2 regions of the Streptomyces sp. NPDC007095 genome follow, and region 1 is predicted to be linked to the other one. Evidence: riboswitches for the same ligand, from Rfam matches in the RefSeq annotation. Region 1 holds a riboswitch; the other holds the start of a gene.

Region 1 (3,538 bases):
GCGGGCGTCTTCGCGCAGATGGACGCGAAGTCGGCGTCGCCGCGCGGTTTGGAGGCGTCCTGCGAGTCCGCGCTCACCGCGAAACGGAAGCCCTGCACGTCGCCGTCGGACGGCCGCGCGGTCGACGGGCCCTGCGTCGCGTACGTCCACTTCCCGTCGGTCAGGTCCCAGAACGACCAGTAGCGGTAGCCGACGGCCTGGGCCTGTCCCGCACCGCCGAGTGCGAGCAGGAGCAGGGACAGGACCAGTGCGCACGTCCGACGGCGGCTCACGGCTGCTGCTTCTTGTTCCGGGCGCTGAGCAGGAAACCGATGCCGATGCCGCCGACGAGACCGACGCCGATGATCCACCAGACGCTGACGCCGCTGTCGTCCTTCTTCGTGGCTTCCGCGGCGGACGCGGAGGAGGAGGCCGTGGGCTCGGCCGGGAGGGACGCGGGCGCGGGGCCGGTGGCGTTGAGCTGCTTGACGAGGTCCCGGCCGCCGAAGTCGCGCGGGTCGAACGTCGCCGCGTCGGCGGCGAGGACGAGTTGCGCGTACGCGGCGGGTCCGCTCTGCTCGGCCCACTGCGCGGAGTGGGCCTCCAGCCAGCGCATCGCGTCGGCCGCCTTGTCGCCGTGCCCGGCGGTGGCGAGCGCGACGACCGCGTCCGCCGTGTTGCCGTAGTCCGGCTGGTCCTTGGCGCCGGGCATCGTCGACGTGAGGTGCTGGTCCTTGGCGAGCGCCTTGACGAGGTACGCGGCGCCGTTCCGGGCCGCCTGCCCGGCGCTGTCGGCGGTCCCGCAGGAGAGGGGGTCGGCCACGGGCTTCAGGGGTTCACCGGCGAGGCCCCTGCCCAGGGCTCCGACCACGGCCGCCGCCGTCGCGTCCGCGTTGGCCGCGAGCTTGCCCTTCTTGTCCGGCTGGTAGGCGAACGCGCCCCCGTCGGCCCCGCCGCACGGGATCGACAGCTTCGCGAGGGCGTCGTACGGCGACTTGCCGCCCTTGGAGACATCGCTCGGCTTCAAGCCCACCCCCGCCAGCGCCCCGATCACCACGGACGTGGAGTTCGCGTCGCTCGCGCCGCCCGCGGTGTAGCCCCAGCCGCCGTCCTTGTTCTGTACGGACTTCAGCCATGCGACGGCCTTGTCCGTCTCGCCGCCGTGGCCGCCGAGCGCGGCGAGGGCCTGCACGGCCGCCGAGGTGCTGTTGGTGTCGACCATCGTCTTGGCGTCGCACTTCGCCGACGCGTCGGCGCGGTACGCCGCGAACGCCCCGTTCGCGCACTGCTGCCCGGCCAGCCAGTCGACGGCCTTCGCCGCGGGCTTCACACCGACGGTGTGCTGGGCGAGCAGCGCGAGGGACTGCCGCCAGACACCGTCGTAGGTGGGGTCGGTGGTGCCGTAGAGGCCGGAGGGTATCGCCGGGGCAGGCGAAGGCGAGGCGCCCTCGGCCACGGCGGCCGGGGCCAGGGCCGTACCGATCACTACGGTGGCGGCCAGTACCGCGGCGCTGCGGCGAACAAGCATGACTCTCCCTGCGGAAGCCGGGCAGCACCGGGCGCAGGCTTGGCCCCGAGCGGCTCCGGCCCCGTATCCCTCGACGGTGCCGGCCACCGGCGGGCTGCCGGTGGCACGAGCCGGTCACGTCCCGGACGAGGCGATCCGGCTTGCCACGCCTGTGGGTGGCTCACGGTTGCGGGTCAGCGCCGGAATTGCACCGGCTTCTCCGCGTACGGGTGTGATGACGACCTGCTTACTGTACCGGCCCGTAGGAATCGCCTGAGGAGCGGCTGTGGCGGCGGATAGGTTCGGAGCCATGCGGACGGGGAGACTGATCGGTTCGGGGCGTTCGGCGGATGTCTTCGAGGTGGAGGGGGAGCGGGGCTGGGTGGTGCGGCGGGATCGGGACGGGTGGGGGGACGCGGCGGCCGAGGCGGCGGTGATGGAGTACGTGCGGGAGCACGGATATCCGACGCCGGCCGTGCGGGCGGCGAGCCGGACCGAGATGGTGATGGAGCGGCTTTCGGGGCCGACCATGCTGGCGGCGTTCGAGGCGGGGGAGATCGGCGCGCGGGAGGGTGGTGGCGTGCTTGCCGGACTGCTGCGCGCGTTGCACGCCGTGCCCGGTCGGGGTTCCGGTGACGTGGGCGTCCGCGTACTGCACCTGGATCTGCACCCGGACAACGTGATGCTCACCCCGGACGGCCCGAAGGTCATCGACTGGTCCAACGCCGAGGACGGGCCGCCCGGTCTGGACTGGGGCATGTCCGCCGTGATCCTCGCGCAGGTCGCCGTCGGCGCTGAGGTCCACGCGGAGCCGGCCCGCGAGACGCTGGTCGCGATGCTCGACGGGAACGCGGACCGGGTGACGCGGGAAGGGCTTGCGCAGGCGCGGGTGCGGCGGGCCGCCAATCCGACCATGAGCGCACATGAGGTCCAACTCCTCGGGGATGCCGAGGAGTTGATCCGGACGCTGCTTCACTGAGCGGTGCGGCGCCAGAAGTCGCGCATCAGCGGGGTCGGCGTCGGGTTCTCCATGGCCACCTGGGTGAGGAGCAGGGTGACGGTGCCGGTGGCGGGGACGAGGTGGCCGGTGGTGCCGGTGCCGCCGGTCCAGCCGTAGCGGCCCGGGACGTTCCAGGGGTCGGTGGGCGCGATGTCGACCTGGGCGCCGTAACCCCAGCCCTGGCCTTCCATGAAGAGCGCGCCGATCTCGCGCTGCGGGCGGGTGAGGTGGTTGGTGGTCATCTGCCGTACCGAGGCGCGGGAGAGGAGCCGGCGGCCCCCGGCCGCGGTGCCGCCCGCGAGGAGCAGCCGGGCGAAGGCCAGCCAGTCGTCGGCGGTCGAGACGAGTCCACCCCCGCCGGAGGGGAACGGCGGCACGCGGCTCCACTGACCGTCGGGCGAGTCGGCCAGTTCGAGACCCTGGCCGTCGGGCGCGGTGCGGTAGGAGCTGGTGAAGCGGTCGCGCTTGGCGGCCGGTACCTCGAACGCCGTGTCGGTCATGCCGAGCGGCTCGAAGACCCGCTCGGCCAGGAACTCCGGCAGTGAACGGCCCGTGACCCGGGAGACCAGCACGCCCTGGAGGTCGGAGCAGGTGCCGTACAGCCAGGCCTCGCCCGGCTGGTACAGCAGCGGGATCCGGGACAGGTCCGCCAGCCACGCGTCCGGCGCCGGGAAGCCCTGCGGTTCGCGGCCGTCCTTCTGGACCTCGAACAGCGCCTGGACCTGCGGCAGCGTGAAGTCGGACGGGAAGCCCCAGCCCGCCCGGGAGGAGAGCAGGTCGGCGACGGTGAGGGGACGGGCGGCCGGGACCACGTCCTCGACCGGACTCGACGGGGTCCGTACGACCATCGGCTTCGCCAGCTCCGGGAGCCAGGTGTCGACCGGATCGTCCGACGCGATCTGCCCGTCCTCGATCAGCATCATCACCGCCGCCGCGGTGATCGGCTTGCTGATCGAGGCGATACGGAAGATCGAGTCCCTGGCCATCGGGGCGCTGCCCTCGACGTCGACGGTGCCGACGGCCCGGACCTCGACCGTGTCGCCGCGGGCCAC
Region 2 (3,538 bases), on a different contig from region 1:
GGCGGTCGACAACAACAACACTGTGCTCATGCGGGCGCTCCCGGTGGAATGAAAGGCAGTCCTTGCGGCGCGCCCGACTCGATGAGCCGCCACAGCGCGTCCGTGTCCGCGTGTTCCTCGATCAGATCGCCGAGCCGGTCCAGCTGCTCCTCGCGCAGCGCCGCGAACGACGTGTCGGCGGCCGGCACGAAACGACGGCTCGCGGCGGCCGCCACCTCGCGCAGGAAGGCGCGCCGGAAGCCGTCCGACTCCAGCGAGCCGTGCCAGTGCGTGCCCCAGACGGCGCCGACCCGGCACCCGTCCAGGAACGGCTCACCGCCCATGACTTCGGCGACACCGTGATGGATCTCGTACCCCTCGACGTGCTCGCCGAGGGCCTCCCCGACGGGCCGGGTCAGGGTCTTCTCGCGTGCGAACCGCACCCGGACGGGCAGGAGCCCGAGTCCGTCGACGTGACCGGCGCGCGATTCGACCTCGTCCTCGATGTGCTCACCGAGGACCTGGAAGCCGCCGCAGATGCCCAGTACGGGCCGCCCCTCGGCGGCTCTGCGCAGGATGGCGTCCGCGAGTCCGCGCTCGCGCAGCCACTCCAGCGCCTTCACCGTCCCCCGGGTGCCGGGGACGACGACGAGGTCGGCGTCGGCCAGCTCCTCGGCCCGGTCCACGAACCGCACGACGACACCCGGCTCGGCGGCCAGCGCGTCCACGTCCGTGAAGTTGGACATCAGCGGGATCGCGCAGACGGCGACGCGCAGCACGTCCTCGCCCACGGGGGAGGTCACCCGGGACTCCCGGACCGCTCCCCGCAGCGACACCCGCAGCCCGTCCTCCTCGTCGATGCCGAGGCCGTGCCGGAAGGGCAGGACGCCGTACGTACGCCGCCCGGTGAGGCCGTGGAGCATGTCGAGCCCCGGCTCGAGCAGGGAGACGTCCCCCCTGAACTTGTTGACGAGGAACCCGGCGACGAACTCCTGGTCCTCGCGCGACAGCAGTGCGACCGTCCCGAAGAACGAGGCGAACACACCCCCGCGGTCGATGTCGCCGACGACGAGCACGGGCAGCCGCGCATTGCGCGCGATCCCCATGTTCACGATGTCGGTCCGCCGCAGATTGATCTCGGCAGGACTGCCGGCCCCCTCACAGATCACCGCGTCATACGTGCCCCGCAACTCGGCGAGGCAGTCCAGCACGGTGGTGAGGAGGGCTTCCTGCCGCCCGCCGTGGTAGCCACGGGCGGTCATCTCGCCCACGGGCCTGCCCATGAGGACGACCTGACTGCTCCGGTCGCTGCCCGGCTTGAGCAGCACGGGGTTCATGAGCGCGGTCGGCTCCACCCTGGCGGCCTGTGCCTGCATGGCCTGCGCGCGCCCTATCTCGGCGCCCTCGCGCGTCACGAACGAGTTCAGGGACATGTTCTGCGCCTTGAAGGGCGCGACCTTGACGCCCTGCCGCACCAGCCACCGGCAGATCCCGGCGGTCACGACGCTTTTGCCGGCGTCGGAGGTGGTCCCGGCGACGAGCAGCCCGCCGCTCATGACGTACGCCCCTTCCTGAGCAGCCTCTGTACGAGCAGCCTCTGTACGAGCAGCCGCCCGCCGGCACTCACGCCGAGGGCGAGCCAGCCGACACGCCGTGACAGCCGTACGGCCCGTTCGATGTCGTCGACGTGTACGGCGCGCCCGGCGCCGTTGAGTTCGGGCCGGTGCTCGACGCGGCCCCCGTAGGAGAGGGTGCCGCCCAGACGCACTCCGAGCGCCCCCGCGAACGAGGCCTCCACGGGCCCGGCGTTGGGGCTCGGATGCTTGACGGCGTCGGCGCGCCAGGCCCGTACGGCCCCTCGTGGACTGTCACCCGCGAGGGCGGCGAGCACGGCGGTGAGACGAGCCCCCGGCCACCCGGCGACGTCGTCGAGCCGAGCCGAGGCCCACCCGTACCGCCGGTACCTGGGCGACCTGTGACCGACCATCGCGTCAAGGGTGTTGACGGCCCGAAAGCCCACGAGCCCCGGGACTCCGCCCACGGCCCCCCACACCAGGGCGCCCACCACGGCGTCGGAGGTGTTCTCGGCGACGGACTCGACGACGGCGCGCGCGATGCCGTCGGCGTCGAGGGCCTGGGGATCGCGCCCGCACAGATGCGGCAGCCGCTCCCGGGCCGTCTCGATCTCCCCGTCCGCGAGGGCGCCACCGATCGCCCGGGCCTCCCGCCCGAGCGTGGTGCCCCCGACGACGGCCCAGGTGGCGGCGGCCGTCAGCACGACGGACGCGGCACGTGAGGGGCGTACGGCACGGGAAGCGACGGCGGCGAGTCCGGCGGCACCGCCCACACACACGGCGGTGTGCAGCGCGCCCCACCCGCGGTGGTCCCGCCACAGCACCCGCTCCACGGTGCCCGCGCTCCGCCCGAACGCGGCGACCGGATGCCCCCGGCGGGGATCGCCGAGCAGCAGGTCACCGAGGAGTCCGGCGGCGGCGCCGTACGCGAAGACGCGATCGGCACGCACGGGGTCAGCCGACCGTCAGGTCGGGTGGAACCGTCGCTCGCAGGGCACTTGGGCAGCCGCGCATGGCGTTATGTCCTCACTCAGGGTGTCCACGCCCTGGTTCGACGAGACCGGCGGGGAGAGTTCCTGGCTCCCGGGGAGTTCCTTCCCCGGTCACAGTGGCGGGACCGCGCCGGATTCACACCGGCTTCCTCTTCTGTCGCCGTACTTGGCTCCGGCAGTCCACCACGGGTTGGAAGACCCGTCAACTTGCTGTTGACCTGCGCGGGGAGAGTGTGCGAAGGCCCACATACAGGTGGGGTGCGGGACGGTGATCCGTCCCGCACCCCACTCGAAGTGGTGCCCGTTTTGGGTTACTTGCCGACGATCAGGAAGATGCCGTACGCCACCGCCGCGGCGCACGCCGCGAAGCAGACGTACGCGCCGGTGACCGCGAGGGTCGCGGAGCCGCCCTGGGCGGACGCGGACTCGCGCTTGGAGAGGCCGACGATGCCGAGGGTGAAGAGGCCGACGAGGCCGACGGTGGTCACGAGGCTGACTCCGAAGACGGAGCCGAGGGCTGCCCAGTCGATGTGCATGCTGTTCTGTCCTTACACCGTGGCCGGGCGGGTGGGCTCCGCGTCCGGGGACGGGATGGTGGTCTTCAGGTCGCCGGACAGGTCGCCGGTGACGGGGCCCGCGGGCGGCGGGGTGACGGCGGCGATCGCGGCGGTGACGACGCCCGCGGGCTCGGCGTCGACGTCGTTGACGTTGTCGACGGTGACCGGCTGGCGGCGGGAGAGCTTCCAGATGGTGCCGGCGCCGGCGACGAGCAGCGCGCCGGTGAGGACGATGCCCCACGTGCCCTGCTTGGTCAGGAACTCGGCGGAGGCGCCGGCCAGACCGGCGGCCGGCAGGGTCAGGCCCCAGGCGACGAACATCCGGGTCGCGGTCGACCAGCGGACCACGCCGCCCTTGCGGCCGATGCCCGAGCCCATCACTGCGCCGGAGCAGACCTGGGTGGTGGAGAGGGAGAAGCCGATGTGCGAGGAGGCC

What was found. Region 1 has a riboswitch for cobalamin ahead of ABZ656_RS45550 (prenyltransferase/squalene oxidase repeat-containing protein). Riboswitches for the same ligand answer to the same signal wherever they lie in the genome.
Region 2: linked by a shared signal. The riboswitch ahead of ABZ656_RS09685 (cobalamin biosynthesis protein) and the one ahead of ABZ656_RS45550 (prenyltransferase/squalene oxidase repeat-containing protein) in region 1 are both predicted to bind cobalamin.

Annotation. Positions count from the first base shown of each region.
Region 1 is NZ_JBEYFS010000213.1:7,646-11,183, forward strand. Features, by position in the region: gene ABZ656_RS45545 (SCO2322 family protein) at 1-272, opposite strand, end outside; gene ABZ656_RS45550 (prenyltransferase/squalene oxidase repeat-containing protein) at 269-1,507, opposite strand; cobalamin riboswitch at 1,619-1,748, opposite strand; gene ABZ656_RS45555 (phosphotransferase) at 1,797-2,465, shown strand; gene ABZ656_RS45560 (serine hydrolase domain-containing protein) at 2,459-3,538, opposite strand, start outside.
Region 2 is NZ_JBEYFS010000020.1:4,986-8,523, forward strand. Features, by position in the region: gene cobN (cobaltochelatase subunit CobN) at 1-30, opposite strand, end outside; gene ABZ656_RS09680 (cobyric acid synthase) at 27-1,535, opposite strand; gene ABZ656_RS09685 (cobalamin biosynthesis protein) at 1,532-2,503, opposite strand; cobalamin riboswitch at 2,603-2,745, opposite strand; gene ABZ656_RS09690 (hypothetical protein) at 2,857-3,081, opposite strand; gene ABZ656_RS09695 (inorganic phosphate transporter) at 3,094-3,538, opposite strand, start outside.